3 regions of the Exiguobacterium sp. s125 genome follow, and region 3 is predicted to be linked to each of the others. Evidence: a T-box and tRNA genes for the amino acid it is inferred to sense, from the RefSeq annotation. Region 3 holds a T-box; the other regions hold tRNA genes.
What was found. The T-box of region 3 lies ahead of argS (arginine--tRNA ligase). A T-box ahead of a tRNA ligase gene usually reads a tRNA of that ligase, here a tRNA-Arg.
Positions count from the first base shown of each region.

Region 1: it encodes a tRNA-Arg, which carries the amino acid that the T-box ahead of argS (arginine--tRNA ligase) is inferred to sense. The anticodon was not compared.
Region 2: it encodes a tRNA-Arg, which carries the amino acid that the T-box ahead of argS (arginine--tRNA ligase) is inferred to sense. The anticodon was not compared.

Region 1 is NZ_JACSMI010000001.1:246,382-256,814, reverse strand. Features, by position in the region: gene gap (type I glyceraldehyde-3-phosphate dehydrogenase) at 1-982, opposite strand, end outside; gene KNQ05_RS01185 (sugar-binding transcriptional regulator) at 1,036-2,058, opposite strand; gene KNQ05_RS01180 (glutaredoxin family protein) at 2,177-2,440, opposite strand; gene KNQ05_RS01175 (RNA polymerase factor sigma-54) at 2,437-3,585, opposite strand; tRNA gene KNQ05_RS01170 (tRNA-Arg) at 3,774-3,849, shown strand; partial or broken gene clpP (ATP-dependent Clp endopeptidase proteolytic subunit ClpP) at 4,030-4,614, shown strand; gene KNQ05_RS01160 (hypothetical protein) at 4,756-4,992, opposite strand; gene whiA (DNA-binding protein WhiA) at 5,075-6,031, opposite strand; gene KNQ05_RS01150 (gluconeogenesis factor YvcK family protein) at 6,028-7,026, opposite strand; gene rapZ (RNase adapter RapZ) at 7,026-7,895, opposite strand; gene trxB (thioredoxin-disulfide reductase) at 8,008-8,970, opposite strand; gene KNQ05_RS01135 (tetratricopeptide repeat protein) at 9,031-10,433, opposite strand, start outside.
Region 2 is NZ_JACSMI010000001.1:491,470-501,902, reverse strand. Features, by position in the region: gene tig (trigger factor) at 1-1,028, opposite strand, end outside; gene KNQ05_RS02410 (hypothetical protein) at 1,141-2,148, opposite strand; gene KNQ05_RS02405 (hypothetical protein) at 2,175-2,699, opposite strand; tRNA gene KNQ05_RS02400 (tRNA-Arg) at 2,804-2,877, opposite strand; gene KNQ05_RS02395 (metallophosphoesterase family protein) at 2,945-3,451, opposite strand; gene KNQ05_RS02390 (XTP/dITP diphosphatase) at 3,458-4,054, opposite strand; gene rph (ribonuclease PH) at 4,051-4,806, opposite strand; gene racE (glutamate racemase) at 4,803-5,612, opposite strand; gene KNQ05_RS02375 (phosphocarrier protein HPr) at 5,696-5,959, opposite strand; gene KNQ05_RS02370 (acyl-CoA thioesterase) at 6,025-6,480, opposite strand; gene sdhB (succinate dehydrogenase iron-sulfur subunit) at 6,536-7,342, opposite strand; gene sdhA (succinate dehydrogenase flavoprotein subunit) at 7,342-9,105, opposite strand; gene KNQ05_RS02355 (succinate dehydrogenase cytochrome b558 subunit) at 9,125-9,742, opposite strand; gene KNQ05_RS02350 (YslB family protein) at 9,967-10,386, shown strand.
Region 3 is NZ_JACSMI010000003.1:46,193-56,625, forward strand. Features, by position in the region: gene KNQ05_RS09925 (hypothetical protein) at 1-440, opposite strand, end outside; gene pulA (type I pullulanase) at 578-2,587, opposite strand; gene KNQ05_RS09935 (YajQ family cyclic di-GMP-binding protein) at 2,694-3,188, shown strand; gene KNQ05_RS09940 (3-hydroxybutyrate dehydrogenase) at 3,237-4,019, opposite strand; gene KNQ05_RS09945 (LysR family transcriptional regulator) at 4,135-5,019, shown strand; gene KNQ05_RS09950 (carboxymuconolactone decarboxylase family protein) at 5,106-5,516, shown strand; gene KNQ05_RS09955 (metallophosphoesterase family protein) at 5,580-6,173, shown strand; gene KNQ05_RS09960 (hypothetical protein) at 6,238-6,843, opposite strand; gene argS (arginine--tRNA ligase) at 6,873-8,555, opposite strand; T-box leader at 8,612-8,832, opposite strand; gene KNQ05_RS09970 (GGDEF domain-containing protein) at 8,962-10,433, shown strand, end outside.

The DNA of each region.
Region 1 (10,433 bases), on a different contig from region 3:
GTGTACGAACGAGTTGGCTAGTGTAAGACATTTCGTTGTCATACCAAGCAACTGTTTTAACGAGTTGCTTGTCGCCGACAGTAACAACTTTAGTTTGTGTTGCATCGAAGAGTGATCCGTAAGAGATACCAACGATGTCAGAAGAAACGATTTCGTCTTCAGTGTAACCGTAAGACTCGTTCGCTGCTGCTTTCATAGCTGCGTTAACTTCTTCAACTGTAACTTTTTTCTCAAGAACTGTTGTGAGCTCAGTGAGTGAACCTGTAGCGACTGGTACACGTTGTGCAGATCCGTCAAGTTTACCTTGAAGTTCTGGAAGAACGAGGCCGATTGCTTTAGCAGCACCAGTTGAGTTAGGAACGATGTTAGCAGCTGCTGCACGTGCACGACGGAAGTCACCTTTAGGGTGTGGAGCGTCGAGTGTATTTTGGTCGCCAGTGTAAGCGTGGATAGTTGTCATAAGACCTTCAACGATTCCGTACTGATCTTGAAGAACTTTCGCCATTGGAGCGAGACAGTTCGTAGTACATGAAGCACCAGAGATAACTGTTTCAGTTCCGTCAAGAATTTCGTGGTTCGTGTTGTAAACGACAGTTTTCATGTCGCCAGTAGCAGGTGCTGAGATAACAACTTTTTTAGCTCCAGCTTTCAAGTGAAGTTCAGCTTTTTCTTTGTCTGTGAAGAAACCAGTACATTCGAGAACGATGTCAACACCGAGCTCGCCCCATGGAAGTTCTTCTGGGTTGCGGTTAGCAAGTGTTTTGATTTCTTTACCGTTTACGAGGAAGTATCCGTCGTGTACTTCAACTTCTCCGTCGAAACGACCTTGAGTCGTATCATATTTTAAAAGGTGTGCAAGCATTTTAGTGTCTGTGAGGTCGTTGATTGCGACTACTTCGATTCCTTCAAATTGAAGAATTTGACGAAGTGCCAAACGCCCGATACGTCCAAATCCGTTAATACCAACTTTTACTACTGCCATGATAATTTTCCTCCTTTTAGTGTAAAGCGAGTTATCTATTATTCAAAAGGGGGCTACCCTTTCAAAATCGTTGTTGCGGCTCCTTCATCCGTAATAAGGATGATGTTTGGAGACTGTTTGACGTAGGCATTGATCGCTTCTGCTTTCGAATGACCACCGGCGACAACCACGACGTGTTCGACTTTTTTCAAGTCGTCGAGTTGTAGTCCGACCGTTTTGACACGGTGGACGATGTTTCCGTCCCGATCAAAATAATATCCGAATGCTTCTGCGACGGCTTGCTCGTCTTCGAGCTGTTCCAAAAGAGCTGTCGAAGCACGACGACGTTTTGCCATCGTTTTTGCCTCACCAATTCCATGTACCACGATTGAAGCATCTTTAATCATCTGTAAGACATTTTTAATGCTCGGCTCCTCGACCATCTTGACGAATGTCTCGGTGCTGACCATGTCTGGAATGTGAAGCAGATGATAGTCGCTTTGGGCACGTGAAGCCATGCGTGAGCAGACCGTATTCGCTTGAAGTTCAAGCGTTTCGCCAAGACCGCCTCGTGCGGGTACAAACGTCATCGGACGATTTTCCTTATCGGGCGACATCATCGCCGCGACCGAAGCCATCGTCGTTCCACCTGTAACTGCGATCGTATTGTGGTCTTTTGAAAGTTCACGTTTTAAGCGGGCAACTGTTGCCCGTCCCATATCGCGTTGCACCCAGAAGGTTTGATCCGAATCACCCGGTACGATGACGACGTCTTTTACACCAAGCTTCTCTTTTAAGGCTTTCGCCATATCGGAGATCCCGGCGAGTTCCGCCATCACACTGTGCATGCTTCGTAATACCGTCCGCCCTTCATCCGTCAAGGACATGCCTTGCGTCGCAACTTCCAGTAAGTCTTGTTCTTTTAAGAAGTCGACTTCCCGGCGTAGAACGCGTTCCGTCAAGCCAAGGCTCGTCGCAAGTGTTCGTCGTCCAATCGGTTGCATCAGGCGTACATAATGAAGAATGTCGTAACGTGTCTGCATTTCTTCAATCAGATCAGGCACGATTCGCTTTTGGATCTGTACTAACTGCCGAATCATGTAACTCCCGCTCCTCTCAAATTGCTGGACACTTTACGTCCCGCGTGTCATATCTTGTCCCACTTGGTACATTGCTATCATAACAGTACCTTGGTTTTGTTTCAAGTCTCGACCGTCATCTTTTTTCAAGTAAACGATTTCTTACCGCCTCTGTCTCAAATTTTCCATAACTTAAGATTTCGTTTTGATGTGCGAGAACCGGTATTTCGTAGAGGTACTTCAGACTGAGCGCCGCATCGTTGTCAATGTTGATTTCTTCGAATGTCCATTCGGGAAATTCATCTAATACAAAATCGAGCAAGATGGCGGCTTCCTCACATAGTGTACAACCCGGACGTGAATAGAGTGTTAAGTGCATGTTTTCTTTTGTTCGCATCATGAATTTTCCTCTCGTCTCTCGAAGTCCGCTTGGGTCAAACCAAGGGCTGCCCGATATTTTGCGACCGTTCGTCTCGCGACCGTAATTCCCTCCGCTGTGAGACGGTCCGTCAATTGTTGATCACTCATCGGAACAGGCGACGCTTCGAGCAGTTGAGCGATCCGGACCTTAACTAAGAAACTCGACGTCCCGGTCGTCGTCCGTGAGACGAAAAAATCTTCGAGTAACATCGTGCCCTGAATCGTCTTGACCGTTTTGTTCGCAATCGCCCGTCCAACCGTCGACGGATGATGCCCCGTCACTTCCGCCACTTCTTTTTTCGTCAGCGGCGCGAGCTCGAGCTTTCCTTTAAACCAATTGAGCTGTCGCTCGATGATGACGTCCAGAATCGCCCGAAGCGTCGTCCGTCTCCGTTCATATGCACTCAAGAACGGTTTTGCTTCATCGAGGTCCGCCCAGCTCCGGTCGATTTCGAGATCAGACCAGTTGATCGTCAACTCGCCGTCACGGTATTCGATGTCTGCTTCCGGAATCGTCAGAACGGTCGTCTCCGGAAGGACCGGTGCTTTTGGTAACCGATCGAGCGCCGCTTTGATCCGTATCCGGTCTGTTGCATCATCAATGTCTTGAAGTACTTGTTTGACAGCAATCCCTTCATTCAAATCCGTCGCGACATCAATCAATAACGCGTCATCTAGTTCGAGCGCGTGCAACAACCGGCATTCGTGCGCGGAACGTGCCGCAATTCCCGTCGGTTCACACCGTTGTAAAACGTGTCGTGCTTGTTTTACGAGACTGACGTCCGCCTCTAACAATGTTGCCAGTTGCGCATCCGTCGTCCGCAATAATCCATCCGTATCTAAGTACGTCATGAGTTGTTCCGCCATATATCCTATTTCCTGTCTGACCGATTCTAAACGTATTTGCTGAAGAAGCGTCGCTTCAAATGAAGCGACACGGTCTGCGACGCGGCCAAAATCAACGTCGATTGTTTTACTGAGATTATTCCGATAAGCGCTTGTCCGGCGTATGATTCGGTATGCATGTTCTTCGAGTTCAGCAAATGATTCTTCAAGAATCGTCAACTGAAACAATTGGGACGTCGATAACGTCATTCGTTGCGTCTGTTCCTGGCGCTGTTCCATCGTCGGATCTCCCTTCATTCCATTGCATCTTTAACTCTTCTATATAGTATAGAGGAAAAAAATCTTCCGACCGTCTAGAAAGTCCTCCTTAAGCATCTTTCGCCCGAAAAAAAATGTTGAATTTATCAATCGAGTATTGCTTTCCTGAAAAAATGTCGGTATACTATTAATTGTTCAGTAAAAAACATGCACCCGTAGCTCAGGGGATAGAGCACTGGTTTCCGGTACCAGGTGTCGGGAGTTCAAATCTCTCCGGGTGTACCATCTTTGAATCTACAGGCAATGCCGTTCGCGGTATTGCCTTTTTTTCTATATTGATATGTTTAATTCAATGCCATTCAGGAAAAATACATAAAAGTCGCATCGTATCTTTTGACCAATATTGACCAAAGGATTATGATAGGAATAAGTCGAATATGAGCTACATACCATCATAAGGAGGCAAAGACTATGTTAATTCCAACAGTCATCGAACAAACCAACCGCGGGGAACGTGCTTACGATATCTATTCACGTTTGCTCAAGGATCGTATCATTCTTCTCGGGAGCGCGATTGACGATAACGTCGCCAACTCAGTCGTTGCCCAGTTGCTCTTCTTAGCAGCAGAGGATCCAGATAAAGAAATTTCGCTCTACATCAACAGCCCGGGCGGTTCAATCACGGCGGGTATGGCGATTTACGATACGATGAACTTCATCAAACCACAAGTTTCAACAATTTGTATCGGAATGGCCGCTTCAATGGGTGCTTTCCTCTTACAAGCAGGCGCAAAAGGAAAACGTTTTGCCCTTCCAAACGCTGAGATCATGATTCACCAACCGCTCGGCGGCACACAAGGACAAGCGTCAGACATTAAAATTCATGCAGAACGTATCATCAAAATGCGTGAACACTTAAACAAAATCATGGCAGAAAACACAGGACAACCACTTGAAGTCATCGAACGCGATACAGAGCGTGATAACTTCATGTCTGCTCAAGCAGCAGCTGACTACGGTCTCATCGACCGCGTCATGGAGCGCGCTTAATCTGTTAACCCGACCGACCGTTGATGTTTTTACATCAGCGGTCGTTTTTTTGTTGTCTTCAAAAAAAAATCCTCTCCACGCCGGGCATGAACTTCATTAAATCATGAAAGTTCGTCCCGAACCTGAAAAGGATCGTTTGTGTTAGTCGATGAGATCTGTAATATCAGACACGATGTCGTGGTTTTCACGAATCAATGTGTAAATCCCGTTCGCATGTGGTGAAAGCTCTTCTTCTGCTTGCAATTGCTTAAGGAAGAGTGATGTTGCGAATGTCACGAGTGTACTTTTCGGTACACCGATTGATTTTGCTTTTTTCGTCAAGACTTCATCAAATTTCGCATCGACTGTCAGCGAAATACGTTTTTTTTCGTTAGCCATTTCAAAAACTCCTTAATTCGAACATTTAGTTGCATCGACTATATATTATAGTAGACTATGGTTCATCTCGCAAGTTTCCCCTTTAGAGCGCACCTGTCAACGACTCACCATTCCGGAGTTTATCCGCGATTTGATCAATTTTCCGCAATCGATGATTGATCCCTGATTTCGAGATGGAGCCGCTCTCGACCATCTCGCCGAGCTCTTGCAGCGTCACGTCTTGATGCGTCACGCGTAAAATCGCGATTTCCCGTAACTTGTCCGGTAAGACATCGAGTCCGACCGTCCGTTCGAGAAATTTGATGTTCTCCACTTGGCGGAGCGCTGCCCCGACCGTTTTGTTGAGGTTCGCTGTCTCACAGTTGACGAGACGATTGACCGAATTCCGCATATCTTTTAAAATCCGGACATCTTCAAAACGAAGCATCGAATGGGTCGCCCCGACTACCTTGAGGAAATCAGAGATTTTTTCACTCTCCTTGATGTAGAGGATGTGCCCTTTCTTACGCTCGATTGCTTTTGCATTCAAATCGAATTGATTCGTCAAACTCCGAAGCGCCGCATTGTGATCCTCATAGAGACTGAAGATTTCTAAATGGTACGACGACGTCGCCGGATTGTTCAGTGACCCTCCGGCTAAGAACGCCCCCCGTAAATAGGCACGTGCCCGCCGTTCATCTTTTAAAATCGTATCGCTGATTGAACGAATCATCGTGAATCCTTCGCCGAGGATGCCTAAATCCTGCAGAATCTTATCGGCTTGTTGCTTCACGCGAACGATGTAGACGTTATTTTTTTTGAGGCGCATTTTCTTTCGGACGAGTAGATCCAGATGGACCCCGTATGCCCGTTTTAATAATGAATAAATCCGTCGCGCGATCGACGCATTTTCAGTCGAAATATCAAGTGTCAATCCGCGGCCGAGTCCGAACGAAATCGCACCGTTCATCCGTGCGAGCGCCGCTAACTCCGCCTTCATCTCGTGATCCGTGATGGCAATCTGTGTTAATTCTTTTTTAACTTCTGAAGCAAAACTCACGTCAATTCCTCCTTCCCTTCGAGTTGACGCACCCGTCGAATCGATAATACTTTCCGCATGACGAGGCTCGCGACCGCGTCCGCGTCATGACGGATGAAATGATGGTTATAGTCGACGATATCGTCCGCGAGCACTTCAATTCCCGCCTCGACGAAACGTTCATCATCGTAAGTGACGATATCGGCATGATCTTTTTGATATTTTCGCAAATAGCTTGCATCGATTGATTCATTATTGACGATGATTGTATCGACGACGCCTTGCCCAAGAAAACGTTCGAGCGCAGTCAAGTGATCATTCGCCGTGAAGGCCGTCGTCTCACCCGGTTGCGTCATGACGTTACAAATATAGACGACAGGTGCAAGCGATTGTTTAATCGCTTCCCGGATTTCATCAATCAAGACGTTCGGGATGATACTCGTATAGAGACTCCCTGGTCCGAGGACGATGACATCGGCCTCAAGAATCGCTTGAATCGCTTCCGGTACCGGACGGACATCTTCCTCTTCCAAATAAATCCGTTCGATGACCTTGCCGACTTTCGGAATCAACGACTCGCCTTTGACGATCGTCCCGTCTTCGAACTCCGCACATAACGTAATCGTCCGCTCCGTCGCCGGATAGACTTTCCCTTCCGCATTCAACAGTTGTCCCATGACGCCAATCGCCTCGACGAACGAGCCGTTACAGAGCTGCGTCGCAGCCGTCAGCATCAAGTTTCCGAGCGAGTGACCGTGAAGTCCTTCTCCCGTTTCAAAACGGTACTGCATGATCCGGTCCATCAATGTCTCGGACTTCGATAGCGAGACGATGACGTTTCGAATGTCACCCGGCGGCAACATGTTGAACTCTGTCCGTAAGCGCCCCGAGCTCCCCCCGTCATCCGCGACCGTGACGATGGCCGTGATGTCGAGCGGATAATGCTTCAGTCCACGCAAAAGAGTCGACAAGCCCGTTCCACCGCCAATCGCGACGACTTTCCGTTCCCATTTCATTACTTTTCCTCCTTCGCGTGAACATAATCCCGGTGATTCGTGACGACGTGATACTGGTTTTCAAATTCTTTACTGATTGCTTCCGCAAACGTAATCGAGCGGTGTTTACCACCTGTACAGCCGAGGGCGACGACGAGTTGTGATTTTCCTTCCCGTTCGTACTGGGGAATCAGGAACTCGAGCAAGTCGACAAGCTTTTTATAGAACAATTTTGCTTCCGGCCACTTCATGACGTATGACGATACTTCGAGATCGAGTCCCGTTTTCGGACGTAACTCCGGGATGTAAAACGGATTCGGCAGAAAACGAAGGTCAAAGACGAGATCGGCATCGAGCGGCAGTCCGTGCTTGAAACCAAATGACATCACATTGACGGTAAAGGGAATCCGTTCCCCTTCCGTAAATTCTTTGAGCAAGCGTTCTTTCAGTGCAAGCGGTTTGATGTCACTCGTATCGATCAGCATCTGTGCTTTGTCACGGAATCCTTCGAGCAGCGTCCGCTCTCGCTCGATACCGATCAGTGGTGACGCAGTCGGCGCCAGTGGATGCGAACGCCGCGACTCTTTATAGCGGCGCACGAGGACGTCATTGCGTGCGTCTAAGTACAACATACGAATCTGCAGGTTCGTTTTTTTCAAATCTTCGTAAACGACAAAGAAACTATCAATAAAATCACGAGCACGTGTATCGATGGCGACGGCAATTTTCGGACGGACTTGCCCAATCACTTCAATCAATTGCGGCAGTAACGTCGGTGGGAGATTGTCGACACAGAAATAGCCTAAGTCCTCAAAGCTATTCATGGCGACACTCTTTCCAGCCCCACTCATTCCCGTGATGATGACCAATTGCGGTTGATTCTCTTCCATCTTTTCGCCCTCCAGACAACAGTTCCGCGTGTATTTTTTATTCCAAATTCAGTATAGCATAAAAAAAGAGCCAGCCTCATTGAAGTCCCCTCCAACAAAGCTGGTTCCTGTCTTACACCTGTGATGATTCCTGTAATTCCTCGAGTAACGCTTCGATATAATGCTGTGCATTTTGAGCAGCAATCGAACCATCATTCGTTGCCGTAACGACTTGACGGAGCGTTTTCTCACGGACGTCTCCAGCTGCGAAGATTCCTTTGATGTTTGACTCCATGCCTTCGTTCGTCACAACATATCCTTGATCGTTCAAGATACCAAGATCTTGGACGTAACCTGTGATCGGGTTCATTCCGATGTAGATGAAGACACCATCGATTGGATGTGTCGTCACATCTGCCGTTTTCGTATTGATTAAATCAATCGAACCGACTTTACCGTCTTGTTCGTTGATTTGTTTGACGGTATGATTCCAGATGAAATCGATTTTCGGGTTATCGAACGCACGTTTTTGAAGAATTTTTTGTGCACGTAATTCTTCGCGACGGTGGACGATTGTGACTTTTTTCGCGAAACGTGTCAAGTAGACACCTTCCTCGACCGCTGAATCCCCACCACCGATGACGAACAATTCTTTTTCTTTAAAGAAAGCTCCGTCACAAACGGCACAATACGAGACACCACGACCGCCGAGCTCTTCTTCGCCCGGTACACCGATTTTCTTATATTGTGCGCCCGATGCGATGATGATCGCCCGCGCATGATAATCCTTGTTGTGTGCATGGACCGTTTTAAAAGCACGTCCATCCTCGATGCTACGGACGTCACCGTACGCATATTCTGCGCCGAATGCTTTCGAGTGATCGAACATTTTTTGTGAAAGGTCCGGTCCAAGGATGCTATCGTATCCCGGATAGTTTTCGATATCTTCCGTGTTGGCCATTTGACCGCCTGGAATACCGCGTTCGATCATCAGTGTTGAAAGGTTTGCGCGTGATGCGTAAAGTGCTGCCGTCATTCCGGCAGGACCTGCACCGATGATGATGACATCATAAATTTTTTCAGCAGTTTCTGTCATGTTTCCACCCCATCTTAAGTTTCGTTGTAATTTGAGTATAGGTGAGAATATGGCAAACGTCTAACATTTTGCCCGAGCAGGTGTCAGGTGTTGTTTGTAGGCACGAATCGTCATCGCCACCTCGTCAAAGGAGACATCAACCAGTTCGGCACACTCTTCAATCAACATCCCTTCCCGTAACTCGTGAAACAGATGGATTAATGCAGCGGCTGAACGTTCGACCGAGTCGAACGTTTCGCCACTGAGGACGAGTCGGGCAAACCGTTCATAAAAATCGCCTTCGAGACTCATCCGCTCTTCGTCAGACACGTAATGTTCTGCGAGACGAATCGTCTGTAAGGCACGATGAATCCGTTCATCGACGATATCGCCCCGTCCATTCATCTCATGCAAAATTTGTTCTGTCAGCTGCAGGACATCTTCGTGATCCGTCACTTCTGGCATCATCGAAAGGGCCAACCGTGCTTCCTCGTCATTTAGTTTCCCGAGTAGCAAAGCCGTGAAAATGCGTGAGACATCATCTTCCGTTTTCAACGCTTGAATCAAGGCTGAACGAAACTGAAGGTTATGACGAATGTCGTATGCCTCTTGTTCTTCCCGTAAGCTCGCGGCCTCTTTTGATTGTAAGAAGGCTGCGGCTTCTTCGACATGTCCTGTTTTGAATGCAGAAATCGATAACCAGTGACCAAATAGTGGGTCGCCCCGGTAGCCACGGCGTTCAAGCAATTTCAATTCTTCGTACGCTAAGTCATGACGACCGATAATCGCAAGAGTCGATGCGACTTTATAACGTGTTTCAAGATTGACGGAACGAACGTGTTCGAGCTTCCGTGACAGACGGTGCGCTTCTTCATCCTGCCCCATCTCATGTAAGAGAACGAGCGTATTACAAAGCGCGTGGAGATTTCCCGGATTTCCTTCTAAGACGCGTTCAAGCGAATGGAAAGCCCGGTCGTTTTCACCGAGATAAAATTCGACGATTGCCAAGTTATTGTAGGCTGGCCAAAATGTCGGGTACGTCGCGATCAAGGACTCGAGTGTGTCCTGTGCTGCAAACAACATCCCTTTATCGATTTGGCGCTGGGCTTGTGCATGGAGACGAATCAACTCATCTTCATCGTCATCCTCAAGCTCTTGCTCAAGATCAATCAATTCCACGAGTGCGGCCGATGCCTCTGCGTGTTTGCCTGCCGGCGCATGTTTTAAATATTCGAGCGCATATTCTTTTGCTTCTTCATATAAAGAAACGTGCGCATAGTTGTTCGCTAAATAAAAGAGTGATTCGGTATTTGACTCATCGAGTGCACGGACACGTTTCAATACGTCGTTCGCATGATTGATTTCTCCCGTTTCGAACAGGACACGTGCGTAACGTAGTAGGTAACGGACATCTTCTGGTTGAAGCGTCGTCGCTTCGTCAAGATGATAGACCGCCTCTTCGAGTCTCCCTTCCCGATGCGCCT
Region 2 (10,433 bases), on a different contig from region 3:
TCTTCTGTCGTTCCAGTTAACTGGAAGTACATGTCGAGTTCGATACCTTGTGATTGAATGCGTTGTGTGAATTCTTGGACCATACGCTCAACTTCGTTGTCGACCATAACTGCAGGAAGATCAACTGTCGCGTTTTTAGTCGCTGCTTCAACCAACTCATCACGCATTGAAGCATCAGCTTCTTGTTTACGTGTGTTTTCAAGACGTGTACGAATTTTTGTTTTCAACTCATCAAGAGAAGAAACTTCTTCGTCCATTTCTTTAGCGAACTCATCTGTCAATTCAGGGAGTTCTTGTGCTTTCACTTCGTGGATTGTTACTTTGAATACGACTGGTTTACCAGCGAGTGATGCTTCATGGTACTCTTCTGGGAAAGTAACGTCGATATCTTTTTGCTCACCAGTTTTCAGACCGACCATTTGCTCTTCGAATCCTGGAATGAAGTTTCCTGAACCGATGACGAGTGAATAGTTTTCAGCAGTTCCGCCGTCGAATTGGTTGTCCCCATCAAAACCTGCGAAGTCGAATACGACCGTGTCGCCATTTTCGATGACGCCGTCTTCTTTTACGACGAGCTCTGCTCCACGCTCTTGCATTGTTTTGAGTTCAGCATCGACATCTTCGTCAGTAACGTCAGTTTCGACAGCTGTGTACTCAAGACCTTTGTACTCACCAAGAGTTGCTTCAGGTTCGATGACGAACGTGATTTTAAACTCAACCGGTTTTCCTTTTTCGAGTGTTTCAACGTCGATGTTTTCAAGCGCGATTGGCTCGATACCTGATTCGACGACAGCACCTTCGATTGTATCTTGATACAAGATATCAAGAGCATCTTGATAAAGTGCTTCTTCACCGTACATTTTGTTAAACATTGTGCGTGGCATTTTTCCTTTACGGAAACCAGGTGTGTTCAAAGTCTTAACGACTTTCTTGAACGCTTGGTCTACCGCTTTATCAAATGCTTCAGCAGGCGCTTCATACGTGAGAACGCCGAGGCTACCTGATTGTTTTTCCCATTTTGCAGTCATGCTGAGTCCCTCCAAAATTGTCAATTAGCGTACATGTGTGTACAACAAGTCACATTATAGCACATCCATTCCGAGCATTACCACTGTTGAACGAATGGATTCCTCGCATTTCCTATATCGCCGTCTTCTCGTACGCTTTTCCCTCTTCTAACATCTGATGAGCACTATCGTATAAGTCACGCGCAAGTGCCCCGAGTTCTTTTTCGGGCACATCACGTTCGAACGTCATTCCAGCGAGTGCATCAAGCGTTTCAATCATCTCGACCGGATCCATATCGAATAAATCGACTTCCTGATTGAGGTGGAGCATTTGATGCCAGGACAACATTAGTAGCGCTCGAAAAGGATCGAGCCGTCTTAAGCTAAATAAAACTTCTTGCACTCCGAGCAGTTGCGCCTGCTGTTGTTCCAACCGTCTACGTAGCTGCTCGGCAGAATCGAATGTCACGTCAAGCTGCAAACGTTCGATTCGAAGCGTTAAAGGAAAACATGAGTCGTCCGTCATTAATTGCGATAATAACGTATGAAGGACGATCAAACTTTGCTGTCTTACGTCCTCACCGATTGCATAAGAGGTGCAAAGATACCGTCTCAATTCAAGCGCCTTTTCAAGCGTCAGTCCACGTAACTGCTCGAATTGTTGTTCGTACGTTCCTGTTTGAAAAACGTTTATCCATTCCGCTTCCGACTTTCCGACCGATTTCCGCGTTAAAAACGATTCGTCCGAACGTGCTTCCCTGTCTGGTTCCGTTTGCCGTCCAAGCATTGATGCCGCTTCCTCCAACTTAACTGCTAGACCGTATGGTAAGTATGGTGAGGCTGTCCGAAGCGCGACACGAAGCGGGTATGCCTGTCCATGCTCAAAGAGGAAGAGCGCAAGCACTTGCTCAACTCCTTCGACTGTCAAAAACGATTCCGCTATTTTGATGAAGCGTTCTCGTTCTTCTTTACTCTCAGAAAAAGCATCTTGCATCGTATATACCCTATACAAAATGTCGTCATCACTCATCGCCACGTCATCGAGTCGCTTCATCCGTTCATCTCGCTCGACCCTCGTTATCCGTGCGAGTCGCATCCGTTCCTGTTCCAGCGGTCGTTCCATCCAACGGGATTCACTCATGCGCTCTCCTCCTCTACCAATCATTCTTATTTTGTGAAGGGATCGAGTCGTTCCGTCCAACTAGATATTGCGTCTTGCAGTCGTTGCCCTTGTTCGACTCCAAGCTGATTCAACGTATCGAGCGAGACGTCCGTCTCAAGAAGACGTGTCATCGACTCTGATTGATCGACATACTGCTTTAACTTATCACTCAAACTCTTTAGTTCGGCCGGCGGACTGTCGAGACTAGACAGACGCTCGTCGATTTGATCGAGCTCTTTCTCTAACTTTTGAACCGTCTCATCATTTTTCAGCTTTTCCATTTGTTGATCCAGTGTTTGTTCTGGATTTGCCGATTCGCGTGCCTTCTCCGCTGCTTGATCGAGCTTAGCCGAGAGCTCTGACGTGACACGTGATGTATCTTTCGCAATCGTTTGTAGTTCCGCTGCATAATCAACATTATTTTTCACTTCGACGACTTGTTGTTTTGCGTCGTCGACCGTATTCGTTATTTCGCTACAACCAGCTAGAGCAACTGTCAGAAGGAGGATTCCACCGATTCGTTTCCTCATTGTCCACATCCCCTTTTTAAGTTCATGATACCTTGATTATAATCGAAAATCATAATAAAAAAAAGAGACCACCCTCGTAAGGGCAGTCTCTATTTTAATTATAGCGTCCCAAGAGGGATTCGAACCCCCGACCGACGCCTTAGAAGGGCGTTGCTCTATCCAGCTGAGCTATTGGGACGTGTCAACACGAATAAACTATACTAAAACAATTCTTTCGTGTCAATCACATTACAAAAAATCTTTTCTTAAAGCGTGCCTTCTAAATGTAAAGCATTAATCTGTTCACCTGTCAGATCGTAAAAATCAACGGAATACGCATCTTCTTCAAGCGTCAAAATCGCATACGTTTTTTCAGGACGGTGTCGCGGCATACGAATCGAACCCGGATTGATGAAGAGTTTACCATCCTTTTGTTCCGCTTTCGCCACGTGCGAATGACCGTACAACACGACCTGTGCTGCTTTTTGATCCGCACGATGGACTAATTGATCGAGGCTGTATTTCACGTCTTGACGATGACCATGGACACATAATAGATTGACTGCGCCAAAAGGCTCAAGTACCTCATCGGCAAAGTCGTTACCATAATCACAATTCCCTTTAACGACACGATAGGGATATAATGATTCGTCCATCCGTGTCAACTGTGAGTCTCCACAATGATACGCAACCTCTGCTTCCGGATGCCGTTCGACGATTGTCAGAAGTTCCGATTCGAGACCATGGCTATCACTAACGATTAATGCTTTCATCGTTGATCACTCTCCTAAAAAAGTAGTCAGTGCTAATCCAAGTTTTTTCAACGCATTCCCGCGATGACTAATCGCCGCTTTCTCATCTTTTGTTAACTCGGCGGCCGTTTGATTTCGAGATGGGACGATGAACAAAGGATCATAACCGAAACCATGCTCACCTTTCGCTTCGAATCCGATGAGACCTTCCATCGTACCGCGTACAGTCAACGTCTCCCCAGAAGGTTTCGCAAGTGACAATGCACAGACGAAGCGCGCTGTCCGCTCTTCGATTGATCGATTGCCCAATTTCTCGAGCAACAATGCATTATTCGCTGCATCTGATTTTTCTAGACCTGCAAAACGCGCTGAGTAAACACCAGGCGCCCCGTCGAGCGCGTCGACTTCGAGTCCCGAGTCGTCGGCAAGAACCGCGTGACCGAAGTAAGCAGCTGCTTCTTTCGCTTTCAGTTCAGCATTTTCTTCAAAAGTTACACCCGTTTCATCCGTCTCAGGTGCAGCTTCGTAATCCAGTAGAGAAGATACGTCATAACCTAGTTTCCCGAGCATCACTTCGAGTTCTTTCACTTTCCCGGCATTGCGGGTCGCGACGATGATTTTCATCGATGTTCCCCCACTTCTTCTCCAACATACCACCACGAAGCACCTAATGCGTCTTGACCGGCACGCAGGAGTTCTTCAATACCCTTTTCCCCAAGTTCGAGCATATCGAGCATTTCCCGTTTCGAAAATGTCGCCTCTTCACCTGTCGCCTGCATCTCGACGATTTTCCCGGAAGAGGTCATGACTAAGTTCAAATCAACATCGGCTGCAGCATCCTCTTCATAACAGAGATCAAGGAGCAGCTCTTGACCGACCTTTCCAATCGAGACGGCTGCGATTCCTTCTTTGATTGGTGTATCCGTCAGTTTCCCGCTTTGAATCAGACCGTCTACTGCGAGGACGAGGGCAAGAAAACCGCCTGTGATCGCAGCCGTTCTCGTTCCGCCATCCGCCTGAATGACATCACAATCAATCCAGACCGTCCGTTCACCTAGTTTTTCTAAGTCGACGACAGCACGTAACGCCCGACTGATCAAACGCTGGATTTCCATCGTCCGACCTGTCTGTTTACCACGGACCGACTCGCGCGCTGTCCGTTGCGCCGTCGCACGTGGTAACATCGCATATTCCGCATTGATCCAACCATGACGTTTCCCCCGTAAAAAGGGCGGGACTTTCTCTTCGACCGTTGCCGTACACAAGACCCGCGTGTCTCCGACTGCGATCATAATGGAACCTTCCGCATGTTTATTCACGTTCGTCTCAAACGCAATCGCACGCATCATCGTAGATTCTCGTTGATCGATTCTCATGTCGTTTCCTCCGTTCCGAGTACTAATCGTTTTGCTTGGATTGGTTGACTCAACCAATCGGTCGCGATCCGTTCAAAGGAACGCGTGTCACCTGTCGCATGATACACATGTTCCGGTATAAAATCATTTCCTGCTGCAATTCCATTGTAATCGAGGAGAGCCGCGACTTCGAGCGCCGTCTCGTCTCCTGAAGAAATCAATTGGACGTCTGGTCCGATGACTCGTCCAATGACATCTGCGAGCAGCGGATAATGGGTGCACCCTAAAATCAACGTGTCCATGTCGTACGAAAGCAATGGACGTAATGTATTAGCGACGACACGTTCGACGTAAGCACCTGTCGTCTGTGAGGACTCGACGAGCGGGACGAACGGCGGACATGCAAGTGATTCGACAACAACTTGCCCTTCGACATGTCGTAATGCCTTTTCATAAGAATTGCTCTCTACCGTCATCTTCGTCCCGATGACACCGATTCGTTTCGATCGCGTTACCTTGACTGCCGCCCGTGCTCCTGGGTCGATGACGCCAATGACTGGAATCGTCAATTTTTCCCGTGCTTCTTTCAGGACGACTGCCGTCGCTGTATTACAGGCGATGACAATCAGTTTGACATCCTGCGCGACAAGATAATCAATCATCTCCCATGTAAATTGCCGGATTTCTTCTTCCGGTCGTGGTCCATAGGGACAGCGTAATGTATCCCCGACATATATGATTTGTTCATGAGGAAGCTGCCGCATCAGCTCACGCGCGACCGTCAAGCCGCCGACCCCAGAATCTAATACTCCAATTGGTTTGTTCACGTCATATCTCACCTTCCTATCCTCTATGGTAACAAAAAAGGACGACGGTGCAAGACCGGCGTCCGAGAATGTAGATAAAAGGATTACTGAGCAAGACCTTCGCTTGTCAGCATGTCTGAAAGAGTCGTGATTGCTTCAGAAGCATCGTCACCGTTTGCAACGATTTTGATGTCTGAATCTTTAGCGATACCGAGTGAAAGTACACCCATGATCGACTTAAGGTTAACAGTCTTTCCGTTGTACTCCAAGTTGATATCTGATTGGAATTTTGAAGCTGTGTTGACAAGTTGTGTTGCAGGACGAGCATGAATGCCTGAATCTGCGATGACTTTGAATGTTTTTTCCATGATTAAGAAATCTCCCTCCACTAATAACGTACTAGTGAGTCGTTTTCGAATATGTGAACTCATTATCAAATGATAACGGATTCGAATCGATTCTGCAAGGAATTTTTATAGGCTTCATCCCATGGAAAAGCATTCCCAGCACGATCGATTTGTACCATCGATGTTCGTCCTGTAAACATCAGTTGCTCTTCGTCATCGAATGCCGCGTAATGGACGTCACACGAGGCTTTTCCGACTTGAACAGGATAGGCGTAGACTGCAAGCCGCGTCCGTGGATAAACTTGGCGGATGTAGTTACACTGCGCATCCGCGACGACGACGATTCCGTCATCTGCTAACGAGTAGCCTGTCTCTTCAAGCATCAACGTCCGGACATCCTCAAAATAGACGAACGGGACCCGATTGTTCATATGACCGTAGGCATCCGTCTCAGCGAAGCGAACCGCAACATCGAGTTTCGTCCCGTGTTTCATTTGACTTAACCACCCATCTAAATCTTCGATATAACTAGGTACACGCACGTAAATTCCCTCCTGAATATAAAAAGAAGGAGCAGCGCCCCTTCTTTTTTATGAATTAATTGCTAACCGCTTCTCCTGTACGACCTTCGTCGCTACCGAAGAATTTTTTGAACGAGTGTAATGTCGTCTGACGGTTCATTGCCGCAATCGATGTCGTAAGCGGAATCCCTTTCGGGCAGACCTCAACACAGTTTTGTGCATTACCGCATTGCATGATGCCGCCATCTTCCATCAATGCTTCCAGGCGCTCTTCTTTATGATAGGCACCTGTCGGGTGTGAGTTGAAGAGACGAACTTGTGAGATCGACGCCGGTCCGATGAAGTTCGAACGGTCATTGACGTTCGGACATGCTTCAAGACAAACGCCACACGTCATACATTTTGAAAGTTCATACGCCCATTGCCGTTTGTTCTCTGGCATCCGTGGTCCTGGACCAAGGTCATACGTCCCATCGATCGGAACCCATGCTTTTACTTTTTTGAGTGCGTCAAACATCCGTTGACGGTCAACTTGTAAGTCGCGCACAATCGGGAACGTCTGCATCGGTTGCAAACGAATCGGTTGTTCGAGCTTATCGACGAGCGCTGTACAGGATTGACGTGGTGTCCCGTTGATGACCATCGAGCACGCACCACATACTTCTTCAAGACAACCCATGTCCCAGTTGATCGGTGTCGTTTTTTCACCTGCCGCATTGACAGGATTCCGGCGAATCTCCATCAATGCTGAAATGACGTTCATGTTCGGACGATACGGGACTTCGAAAGCTTCATCATAGGCTTTTCCGTCTGGTCCATCCTGACGTTGCACGATGAACTGAACCGGTTTTTGTTTTGTTTCTTGTTCGAGTGGTGTCGCCATTATGCTTTCACCTCTTTCTTCGACTTCTTGCTGTAGTCGCGTTTGCGTGGTGGAATCAGTGATGTATCGACTTCTTCGTAATAGATTTCAGGATGACCGTTTGTATAACGTGCCATCGTCGTTTTTAAGAACCGCTCATCATCACGCTCTGGGAAGTCTGGCTTGTAGTGGGCACCACGACTCTCGTCACGTTGAAGGGCACCGAGTGTGATCGCTTCCGCTAAATCAAGCATGTGATCGAGCTGACGGATGAAGGATGCGCCCTGGTTACTCCAGCGTGCCGTATCCGTCGCCGAGATCCGCGTGAAACGTTCCCGTAATTCCTTAATCTTCGTCAACGTCTGTTCGAGCTTATCGTTATACCGGACAACGGTTACGTTATCCGTCATGACTTCACCGAGCTCACGGTGGATTTGATACGCATTTTCTGTCCCTTCCATCGCCAAGATATCATTGAATCGATCGATTTCAGCGATTTTATGCGCTTCAACGACCTCTTCCGGCATATCATGGACAGAAGTTTCAAGTTCGTTCATATAGGCAATCGCTGCTGGACCCGCAACCATTCCGCCATAAACGGCAGAGAGAAGTGAGTTCGCACCGAGACGGTTTCCACCGTGCATCGAGTAATCACACTCACCAGACGCGAACAATCCTGGGATGTTCGTCATTTGATCGTAATCGACCCATAATCCACCCATCGAGTAATGGACGGCCGGGAAGATTTTCATCGGTACTTTTCGTGGATCGTCACCAACGAACTTCTCATAAATTTCTAAGATACCGCCGAGTTTGACATCAAGCTCTTTTGCGTCTTTGTGTGAGAGATCGAGATACACCATGTTCTCCCCGTTGACACCAAGCTTTTGATTGACACAGACATCAAAGATTTCACGTGTCGCGATATCACGCGGGACGAGGTTCCCGTATGCCGGATATTTTTCTTCGAGGAAGTACCACGGTTTCCCGTCTTTATACGTCCAGACACGTCCGCCTTCACCACGTGCCGATTCGCTCATCAGACGGAGCTTATCGTCACCAGGAATCGCTGTCGGGTGAATCTGGATGAACTCACCGTTCGCATAAATCGCACCTTGCCGGTAAACAGCCGCTGCCGCTTGTCCCGTATTGATGACCGAGTTCGTTGATTTACCGAAGATGACACCGGGTCCACCCGTCGCTAAGATGACCGAATCCGCTGCAAATGCTTCGATTTCCATCGAACGAAGATTTTGACACACCGCACCACGACAAATCCCTTCTTCATCAATGACTGCGCGAAGGAATTCCCATCCTTCATATTTTTCTACCAAACCTTGCGCTTCAAACTTACGTACTTGCTCATCAAGTGCGTACAGTAATTGTTGTCCTGTCGTTGCTCCCGCATAAGCCGTCCGATGATGGAGTGTTCCTCCGAAACGCCGGAAGTCGAGTAAGCCTTCCGGTGTCCGGTTAAACATGACGCCCATCCGGTCGAACATATGAATGATTTTCGGAGCCGCTTCTGTCATTTTTTGAACAGGCGGTTGGTTCGCGAGGAAGTCGCCACCATACACCGTATCATCTAAATGCTGGTAGGGTGAGTCACCCTCCCCTTTTGTATTGACCGCACCGTTGATGCCGCCTTGGGCACATACAGAGTGTGATCGTTTAACGGGTACGAGTGAGAATAACTTTACTGGTACTCCTTGTTCTGCTGCTTTTATCGTAGCCATCAACCCGGCAAGCCCTCCACCGATGATGACAAGATTTTTGTTCGCCATGTTGTCAGTTCCCCTTTCCTTACAACACGCCTGCAAACGTTAAAATCGAGCGTACGCCTACAAACGATAAACCGATGAATACGAGGGCCGCCACATAAGACATCGCGCGTTGAGACGCTGGTGACTGTGTGATTCCCCATGTGATGCAGAACGTCCAAAGTCCGTTCGCAAGGTGGAATGTCGTCGCTAGAATCCCGACGATATAAAACGTGAGCATGAATCCGTTATCGACGATGTTTTGCATCATGCTTGCATTAACTTCCGTCCCCATTGCTGCCGCAATCCGCGTTTCCCAGACATGCCATGTAATGAACACGACGAGGAAGACACCTGTGAAGCGTTGTAAGACATACATCCAGTTCCGGAAGTATGTATAACGTCCTGTGTTCGCGGAACCTGTGAATGCGATGTAAACACCGTAGACACCATGTAAAATGATGGGTATGAAGATGACAAACACTTCTAGAAACAGTCGATACGGAACGTTCCCCACGAATTCCGCAGCCTTATTGAAGTCTTCCTCCCCTCGAACGATGAAATAGTTCGTCGTAAGATGAGAAAGTAAAAATAACCCGATTGGAATGACGCCGAGCAGTGAGTGTATTTTACGACTCACGAAATCACGATGATTCGCCATCCAAATCCCCCCTTTTGTTTGCCAATCAAACGTTGGCGCATTTTGGTAGAAAAGCGCTTTCATAAGGAAATTCGTCTTTTCATCACTTATTCTACTCCTGTCCTTTTTATAAGACAACCCGAGCCGTTGCATTTAACTGCAAATAACTGCAAATTTTTTTAGGAAAACAATGACCATCGAGAATTAGCTCGCTATAATAGTTTCAGAGATAGGAGTGAATCATCATGGAATCAACACCAAACACTGCGCCAACATTCGGCATCGAACTGATCCGCGATTACGTGTTAAGCGATCTACTCGGTAACGACTATCGTCAAGTCATCTACTGGGCAGGTAAGCGACTTGCCCGGCAATTCCCCGTGTTGAACGAGGACGAATTAATTCCTTTTTTCGTAGAGGCCGGTTGGGGTACCCTCTCCCTTACGAAAAAAAAGGGGACGACTTTTTCTTTTGAACTTTTACCACCGGAATCAACTAAAGCCGAGCGACCGACCGGCTATTTTCAACTTGAGGCAGGCTTTTTAGCCGAACAGGTTGCCAAGTTGAACGGATTTGTCGCTGAAGGATATGCTGAGATGGGGAAAGAGTGCGTACATATTACCATCCAATTCGATCCGAAAGATCCTCTTGATCGTTCGAACTGATACGTATTTCTCTAATACGATTCGTGTTAGCATGAAACTTTTTTCGT
Region 3 (10,433 bases):
TTGACAATTGCTTTCCCATCACTCGGATATCCATTCGGATGATCAATCGGAAAGAGTGAAAAGAAAACAAAGTAGAAGGAGAAATAAGCGAACTGATACGTAAAGATCGATGCTTCGAACACTCCGGCATAAATCAATCCGTTGACGATTAAAATACCTGCAACGTTCGCTAACGAACCACCCAAGTACACCATGATGTTCGTAAATTTATTTTCATGCCGGAGTGCCTCATACTGGCACCAGCCATCCCAAAAGTAAATTCGATTCAAACGAATCGGTCCGACACGTACCAATGACTTGCCTGACCCAATATTGATTTCCATATTTCCTCCGAACAATCGTGCGAAGAAATAATGCCCCATTTCATGAATTAATGTCACAATCGGTAATAACAGAAAAAACGATAAGAAAAATTTCCAGATATCATCAAATCCAAACATGCTGACGCTCCCTTTCAGAAAACTAATCCTCTAAATACTACTTAATCTATTTTCCCGCATCAGATGAATTAAAACTGGATTATCTAAAAAGAATTAATACGAAAAGATGACAGCCGCAACGCGACTGCCATACTAGGTTACTCTTTTTTTCGACGTTTGTTTGCTGCATATAAGAGACCGATGATCGTCAATGCCGCGCCACCCGCGACCGCATACTTTTTATAGTCTGCTTTTCGCTCGGCCACTACGGTCGTTGTCAGTGCCGGAATCAATAATTCCCGTTCCTCGTGCAGACGAGGCGCATGAATTTTGACTGCCCCGTTTTCGACAAGCACTTCGAACTCACCACTTGGCAATTCAATCGTTACGTCTTCATCTGTCGCATTATGATAGACGCGTTGCCGCTCGACGTAACCTTCATACGTCCGCTTCAGCTCATATGCAATGATGCCTTCCCCTTCTTCTAGGAAGCGGAGATGTTTGCGAATCATCGCTGTATTTTCAAGGCGGAACATCGGATATTGACGACGCATCGCTATCAACCCTTTGACATATTCAACGGAAGAACTGAATGTCTCTGCCCGTTCATAATCAAGCCGATTCACGACTTCTCCCGCATTGAAACTATCACGAATCCCATCCTTCGTCCGGAAGAACTCTTGACCCGCGTGGAGGAACGGAATCCCTTGTCCCGTCAAAATGATCGCATTGGCAAGCATTTGACGCTTACGTCGTACTTCATCCGTATCCTCCGGGCGTGAGACAGAGAGCTTGTCCCAAACTGTTAAGTCGTCATGCGCTTCGACATAGGAGACGACTTGGTTCGGCTCATCCGCAAAGCCTTGCGATGAAACGTTCCCGGCAATCCCGCGCTTGACTTCATTCGTCCGATCGAACGCCCCACTGATAAAGCCGCGGTTCTCCGGTGTTTGGACATCTCCTTTTAACCCGTCACGCAAGCCGTTATTAAAGTGTGCAATCCCCGGCATCTGCGGGGCATTGAAATAGTTCGCTTTTTGGTCGAGCGGTAACGGTGTATCAAGATCCCAGCCTTCACCGATGATTAAAATCGACGGGTCGATTCGATCGAGTGCATGACGAACTTGGTTCATCGTTTCGATATCGTGGAGTCCCATCAAGTCGAACCGGAATCCGTCGAGATGATACTCTTTTGCCCAGTACGTCACGCAATCGATGATGAATTTCCGCATCATGAAACGCTCAGAAGCTGTGTCATTGCCACAGAAACTACCATTCGAAAGCGTTCCGTCTGCCGCTTGACGGTAAAAGTAACCCGGAACGAACTGACCAAGCGGAACCTTTTCTGCTTCATAGGTATGGTTGAAGACGACATCCATGATGACTCGGATTCCACGGTCATGCAGTGCCTGGACCAATTCTTTGAGCTCACGGATGCGTGCTTTCGGATCATCTGCGTTTGATGAATAGGAACCTTCCGGTGCAAAGAAATTGACCGGATCGTATCCCCAATTGTAATTATCCGGATCGTTTGGTGCTGCTTCGTTGACCGAACCGAAATCATAGATAGGAAGTAATTGGACGTGCGTCACACCTAAATCAGCTAAGTAGTCGAGTCCCGTCAATCCACCATTTTTCGTCCGCGTACCTGCTTCCGTCAATCCGCGGAACGTACCTCGTTCGACCACACCACTCGCCGGATGACTTGTCGCGTCGCGAACGTGCAACTCATAAATGACAGCATCTTGTGACGAATGGAACATCGGTCGCTCCTCAATCCAACGGTCCGGTTGTACGTTGGACGGATCGATTAATGCACCACGCTTTCCGTTCGTTCCGACTGCTTTTGCATAAGGGTCGACCGCTTCGACTTTCTGACCGTCGACGATGGCTTGAAATGTATAAAAATAACCTTCATACACAGCACGATCGAGTTCTGCGACGAATGTCCCCCGTTCAGCGGCTGACAGTTCGACTTCCTCTACTTTTCTTGCACGCAGCGTCCGGTACAGACGGATGACCACACGTTCCGCCGTCGGTGCCCACAATCGAACACGAATCGTCGTCTCTTCAAAAGTCGCACCCAAGTCCATTCCTCTATAGGCATAACGCTCATCCATCTCCTTTGGCGTGAGCGTCAACATATCTGCTGTTTGTTTCAAAGCCATGCACCCCTTTCATTTCATGGTATTCATTATAACAAAATTTCAAAGTGGTGGACGCTTCCGCTGTTCCTCTCTAAAATAGAGAATAGAACGAAAGGGGAGATGCCATATGGCAGCAAAAGATAATTCATTTGATATCGTGTCACAAATCAACATCGAGGAAGTCAAAAACGCGATGCAAGTCGCACTGAAGGAAATTACGAACCGCTTTGATTTTAAAGGTTCGAAGAGTGACATGAAACTTGAGAAAGAGGATTTAATCCTCATCTCGGATGACGACTTTAAACTCGATCAAGTCAAAGACGTCTTGACGACGAAGTTGATTAAACGCGAAGTCCCGACAAAGAACTTACAGTATGAAAAAGTCGAACAGGCAGCCGGGAACACAGTCCGTCAACGTGTCATCCTAAAGAGCGGAATCGACCGTGATGATGCGAAAAAAATCAACAATGCCGTCAAAGAATCCAAATTAAAAGTCAAAACGCAAATTCAAGATGACCAAATCCGTGTCACGGCTAAATCGCGTGATGACTTGCAACAAGTCATGCAGATCGTCCGTGAGTTACCATTATCTGTCGACGTCCAGTTCATCAATTTCCGTTAAGCAGCAAAAATCCCTTTCTCCAAGTCGGAGGAAGGGATTTACTTATGCTCATTGCGCTGTATATCCACCATCAAGGACGACGGCTTGACCTGTTACGCCAGCTGCTTTATCACTTGATAAGAAAATTGCATAATCTGCGATTTCTTTCACTTGCAACAAACGCTGTTGTGGGACGAGCGGGTAGATGACTTCTTCTAAGACAGACTCAAGTGGTACGTTCCGCGTTTCAGCGAGTGAAGACAATTGTTTTTGGACGAGTGGTGTATCGACGTAACCCGGGCAAATCGCATTGACCGTAATACCGGATGTCGCACCTTCAAGTGCTGCTACTTTCGTTAAGCCAATCACGCCATGTTTCGCACTGTTGTATGCAGCTTTCCCGGCGAAGCCAATCAAACCATTAATGGATGACATGTTAAGAATCCGTCCGAATTCTTGTTTTTTCATAATCGGGAACACGTATTTCGTATAGAGAAATGGTGCCCGTAACATGATACTTTGCATCAAATCAAACGTCTCTGTCGAGAAGTCTTCGATGGGTGAGACGTGTTGCATGCCGGCGTTATTGATGACGATATCAATTTTTCCGTAATGCGCCATCGTCTGTTCGATACTCGATTTAATCGCCGCTTCACTCGTTACGTCACCCGCGACCGCAAAAGCGTCAAAACCTTTATCCGTCAGTGCTTCTGCTGCACTTTTTGCTGCCTGCTCCTGCAAGTCGACAATCACGACCTTAGCGCCTTCTTGCGCAAATTCTTCAGCGATTTCAAGACCGATTCCACTTGCTGCTCCAGTAATTAACGCTACTTTTCCTTCAAGTTGTTTCATTGTTATCTACTCCTTCTTTACGGTTTCACTTCTTTTACTGTACGCTTGCAAAAACAATAATAAAAATGAATCCTTATTATGCTATATATAACCATTAGGAATAGGAGGAAATACGATGGATTTTCGACAACTCGAATATTTTACTGAAGTCGCCCGGTTTAAAAGTTTCACGCGTGCTGCCGATTATCTTCATGTCACGCAACCGACTTTAAGTAAGATGGTCCGCAGCCTTGAAGAAGAACTCGATATTGCACTATTTGATCGCAGTAAACGACAAATCGTGTTGACAGACGCTGGTGAAACACTCCTTCTTGAAGGTGAAAAAATCTTACGTCAACTTTCTGATCTCCCCTCTCATCTCTATGACGTAATGCACTTAACAAAAGGAACCATCCGGATTGGCCTTCCTCCGTTAATCGGTTCACTCTTTTTCCCCCGTCTGTTGCATCAATTTTCAGAACAGTACCCGATGGTAACAATCGACATCGTCGAGGCCGGCGGTCACGCCTTAGAGAAAGCCATCGTCGCGGGTGACGTCGATTTAATTGCGACCGTCTTTCCTGCAGATGAAAACTTAACCGTTTACCCCTTTATGGAAGAAGAGCTGCACCTTTTTTTACCGGAACACCATCCGCTCGCTTCACGCGCTTCCATCGCGTTAGAAGAAGTTTCACAGATGCCGTTCGTTTTGTTTAATGAAACCTTCTCTCTCCATAACGTCGTTTTAAACGCCTGCCGAACGGCTGGTTTTGAACCGACTGTTACACATGTCAGTTCGCAGTGGGATTTCCTTTGTCTGCTCGTCGCAGAAGAAAATGCCGTGACACTTCTCCCCCGTTCGCTCGCAAACCGGATTCAAGTCAACGGGGTCAAAACAGTTCCGTTAGAAACTCGCGTACCCTGGCAATTAGGTGTCGCTGTCCCGACCGGACGTTATCAGTCGTATGTCACACGGGAGTGGATTCGTTTCGTCCAAGATTCTTATTCACAAAAAGAATGATATGTATAAAAACCATGTATTTGTAGCATGATTTTTCTTTCGTTATGATGGGATGTATCGTTACTTCAGAAAGGAAGTTATTTACTATGTCAACGCATGAAACACGTCACGAAGTCGGTCTCAAAAAATTAAGTGAGTTCACAGATGCGAATTCAGCTCAATCCACACATGATAAAATCTCAGAGTCATTAAAAGACATCGCACCTGCCGTCGGCGAATGGATTACAGATTTTGCTTACGGTGAAGTGTATAGTCGCACTGGACTCGGGAACCGTGACCGTGCACTCGTCACAATCTCGACGCTCGTCACACAAGGAACAGAACCGCAACTTGCCTTACACATCAACACGGGGTTAACAGCCGGTCTCTCAGGAAATGAAATCGTCGAAGCCATCATGCACCTCGTGCCCTATACAGGTTTTCCGCGTGTCTTAAATGCCCTTGAAGTCGCAAAAACTGTTTTCGCAGAACGTGGTATCACTGTCGAAACGGACTAAGCGAACGGAGGATGGACAATGCATCTGGCAGGGTATAATCCTATTACAAGGGAGAGATGCTAGATGCAATATGCACTGATTGCCGATTTGCATAGTTCATTTTCAGATACGCGCGCCGTGCTACAGGATATCCGTAAACGTGCTCCACAAGCGACGATTTTTTCGCTCGGCGACGTCCATGAGTGCCATATCGGCAAAAAGAGAGCGCGTCGTCATACTTTTGAGTCCATCTCTGATGTCGTGACGCTTGATTTCGACTATGTTGCGCTACTTGATTTCGAAACATTACTCGGGAACCAAGAAGAACGGATTTTTTCAATCGTCCCAACCGGCGTATCCGGACTGCTTGACCGACTCCGGTCGGTCCCCCGGACAAAGCAAGTGGGTGACGATGTCCTGTTTTTACACGGTGATCAGTTCGAGTGGAGTTATACGTTAATACCGAACACCTCCCAATTCGAACAACGACTATTGTTTTTCGGTCATAGTCATCAACGTGGTTTGTTTCGCGACGGACGCCGGTTGTCGACGCAACTGGACGTTCCGATTTCCATCAAACAAGAACGATATGCTGTCAATGTCGGTCCTGTTCTCGTCGAGCGAGAATGGTTGCTCTACGACACACAGGAAGAATCCATCGTCTACCGCCAAGCATGATAAAAAGACCCTCGGGTTAAAAGCTAGAGTCATCTCCATGCTTTCATCCGAGGGTCTTTTCTGATTACAGGTAACGGACGAGTGAAGCTTTCACTAAATCGACCTGCGTTAATTCATGTTTCTCGACGAATTTATCGACGACACGACGTACTTCTCCTTGACGACGGACGAAGCTTGTCGGGACCGGTGTTTTGCCGACAAGTTGTTCGTATAACGTCGTCAATTGATGATCATCGATGACGGTTGTCATCGAATCGAGGAACAATAAGACGTGGAGACGGTTGAGATAGTCCCATGGCTTGTCTTCCGACCGGAATTCATTCCGGGCCAACCATTTTTTAAGACCAATCGCATCGATTTCACTGAGTGTTTCCTTCGAACGTGGTGCTTTCCAAAGCGCTAAAAGTTCACCTAATTTTTTACGCGTTTGTTTTTTACCCATGAAAAATTCGAAGTTCACTTTCGTTTCGAGTGCATCTCCACTAACAGGTGCGATTAAATCGGCACCTGGTGCTGTCACGACATCAAAGATGAAGTCGACAGACTCTCCAGGCAACCACGTTGCCACTCTCCCGTGAAAATCAGCGATGAACGCAATCGCTTCTTTCATGTCTTCGTTCTTGATTCGTTCTGCTGCCTGCTGCAACCGTTCGTTTGTTTCTTTATTCATATGCTAACCCCATCTTTAATTTAATTTTATTACATTTCTTCTGGAGCGCCGACACCGAGGAGGCGTAGACCTTCCGTCAATACAATCGTAACCGATTTCACGAGTGCAAGGCGAGATTGTTTTGCCGCATCCTCTTCAAGGACACGTACTTGACCATAATATTTGTTAAAGCTTTGTGCGAGATCAAGGACATAACGGCTGATGATGGATGGTTCACGACGCACGAACGCCCGGTCAATGACTGCCGAGAATTGGTTAAGCATCGAGACGACCCCCCAGGCATAATCGTCAGCACTTCCGTCGAAGGCTGCACCATCATAGCCGCCTTTACGGAGTAACGAGTTGGCACGGGCATTTGTGTACTGAACGTATGGACCCGTCTCCCCTTCGAATTTCAACATCTGCTCGAGATCGAACTCGATATTGTTCATGCGTTCGTTTTTAAGGTCATGGAAGATGACTGCGCCGACGCCGACTTGTTGTGCTGTTTGGTCGGCATTCGCAAGGTTCGGATTTTTCTCGGCGATATTTTGTTTTGCGACGTTGATTGCATCTTGAAGGACTTCCTCAAGCAAGACGATCCGCCCTTTACGCGTCGACATCTTTTTGCCATCTTTCATGATCAGACCGAATGGTACATGGTGCATGCCGTCAACATTATCAAAACCAAGCTTTTTCAAAACCGCAAACAACTGTTTGAAATGGAGCGCTTGTTCTCCGCCGACAACATAAAATGCTTGTTCGAAACGGTACGTCTCGAGACGATAGACCGCAGCTGCCAAGTCGCGTGTCGCGTAAAGCGTCGCGCCATCTTTTTTCTTGATTAGCGCAGGTGGCATACCTTCTGCTTCAAGATCAACGACCATCGCGCCTTCAGACTCGACGAGCAGTTCTTTTTCTTCTAATAAGTCAATGACATGCTGCATTTTGTCATTATAGAAGGCTTCTCCGTTCAGGCTGTCGAACTGTACACCAAGCATGTCGTAAACACGGCTGAATTCGACGAGTGAAACTTCACGGAACCATTTCCAAAGAACGGTTGCCTGTTCGTCACCTTGCTCGAGTTTTTTGAACCAGGCCCGACCTTCATCTTCAAGTTCCGGCTTACTTTCTGCTTCTTCATGGAACCGGACATAGAGTTTCAATAGTTCTTTGATTGGCTCAGCCCGGACATCTTCTTCTTTACCCCACATGTTGTAAGCCACCATCAATTTACCAAACTGCGTGCCCCAGTCGCCTAAGTGGTTGATCCCAACGACCTCATATCCTTTTTTACGTGAAATTTGGTTTAATGCATTTCCAATGACCGTCGAACGCAAATGTCCCATCGAGAACGGCTTCGCGATGTTTGGTGAAGAGAAGTCAGTGACAATCGTCTTCCCATTTGACTCACTTGATCCGTAGTCCGCTTTTTCGTTTAAGACACGATTGACGATTTCTTGCGAGACGACCTCACGGTTCAAGAAGACGTTGACATATGGTCCGACTGGTTGAACGTTCGCAAAGAGTGGATTATCGATTTTTTCAGCGACATCTACTGCAATCATGTTGGGTGCTTTGCGGAATGCTTTCGCCAACAAGAAGCAAGGGAATGCGAGATCTCCGTGGTCTTCATGTTTCGGTTGTTCAATCAGTTGCTCAATTTGTTCAAGTGTCAATGCGTCTCCGATGACTCCTTGTAAAACTTCAGCATATTGTTGTTTGTAGCTCATTGTATTACCTCCAACAGTTTATTTTTTCCAATAAAAAACGCCCTTTGCGCAACTCGCAAAGAGACGGAATGACCGCGGTACCACTCTTCTTGGTGTCGTTTTCGACACCCACCTTAATTGGGGATAACGGGGTTCCCCCGGCTACGCCTGATCGTTACGATTCGGATAGCGTCTCTGAAGTGCGTTTCACGATTTCTTTGTCCATTCAGGCTTCCACCGTTTCCTGATTCGCTGGCTGACAAGATAAAACCGTTACTTTCTTCGTCATCGACGATTTGATATCTTTCACATTATACGCAATGACTCGATTTCTCTCAACCTTATTTTTTTGTAAATCACTTATCATAATTTCCACAAATCGGGTATAGATACAGAAGGATCGCCACAGAGAGGGGTCTATTCCGCTATGGTTTACTATCGAAAAGTAGCACGTATGAGCTGGATCACTTTAGCACTTACTGTTGTTTTGCTGTTTCTTGCATCGCTTGCCTTTCCCGTCCATATGAACCCAGCGATATCGCTTGGAAATGCAAGTTATCTTCTCATTTTAGTCCTCCTCTTCCAATTCGATAACATCCGCCGTGGTGGGATTTATTATACATTTCAAGAAGGTATTATTTTATTCATTTTTCTTAATTACGGTTTATTGATTGCCGTCATTTTGAGTCAACTCGGCGTCCTGATTTTCCAATTATTTTCGCATAAAAAAGAAATTCGGATAAAACGATTCATCTACCTGTACCCCGTCAACGTCTTATTCGACATCGTCTATATCTCAGTTCCCGCCTCCGCTTACTTGCTACTTGGAGGTCCGACCGGCCCGGGCTTTACTTATACCGAATCACTTATCCCGTTTGTCGGTTATCTGGTGGGTGTCTTTCTTATTTCCTATCTTCAATGCCGATTCGTCAATCGTTTCTTAAACTTAAAGTATGACTGGACCCGCCTCATCCGACTTCAGACACTCGTTTACGGAATCAGTATTTTAAGCGCGCTTCTCGGGATTTGGTTTTATGATGAAAACCCGTTAGTTGCTGCGACTGTCTCGACTTTAATTTTATTCTTATTCAAGCAACTCCTACAACAGCGTGGCGCATCCTTACAAGCTACACACAACGCTAAACGGTTCGACGATGCGAAGGAACGGTTGCTCGTTTCACGCTTTGAACGGGAAGCGATTGAATCCTTACTGATTGATTTACCTCATCTAATTGATTTCTCCGACGGCTGGCTTTCTATTCAGCAGCAACGAAAACAAATCATCTATGACATTCGGACAAAAAAGACAGTTGATGTCTTACCTTTATTTCATACGTTATCAGCGAATGATCTGCGGACTCCGATTCTCTATGGCCTTCGGTTCGACTGGGGAAATGATGTCCAACTCTCGCTTCCCGTCGATCGGCATTCGATGCTCGCGATTCCTTCCATCACAAGTGGAGAAGTCGATGTCTCAATCGTTTTATTTCATCAAATCGCTGATGCTTATGATGAAGCAAAAGCGGATGAAATTTATCGCCTGCTTCGGACATTTTGCCGCGTACTCGAGCGTTCCCAAGAAAACTTTCAATTGTATGCCGAAAGCCGGACGGATGCCTTGACCGATCTCCCGAACAGCCGTGCTTTTTATGAAGAGGGGGCACGCCAGTTTGCTTCCGAACACTTTCCGCTGTCGATCATCCTATTTGATATCGACCACTTTAAATACGTCAATGATACGTACGGACATAAAGTCGGAGATCTCGTCTTACGTGAGCTCGGAAGACGGATTAAATACGTCATCCACCGCAACGATTCCGTCTTCGCGGCACGTTATGGGGGGGAGGAATTCGTTGTTTTGATTGCGGATTGCTTACAAGACCAAGCAATCTCCATTGC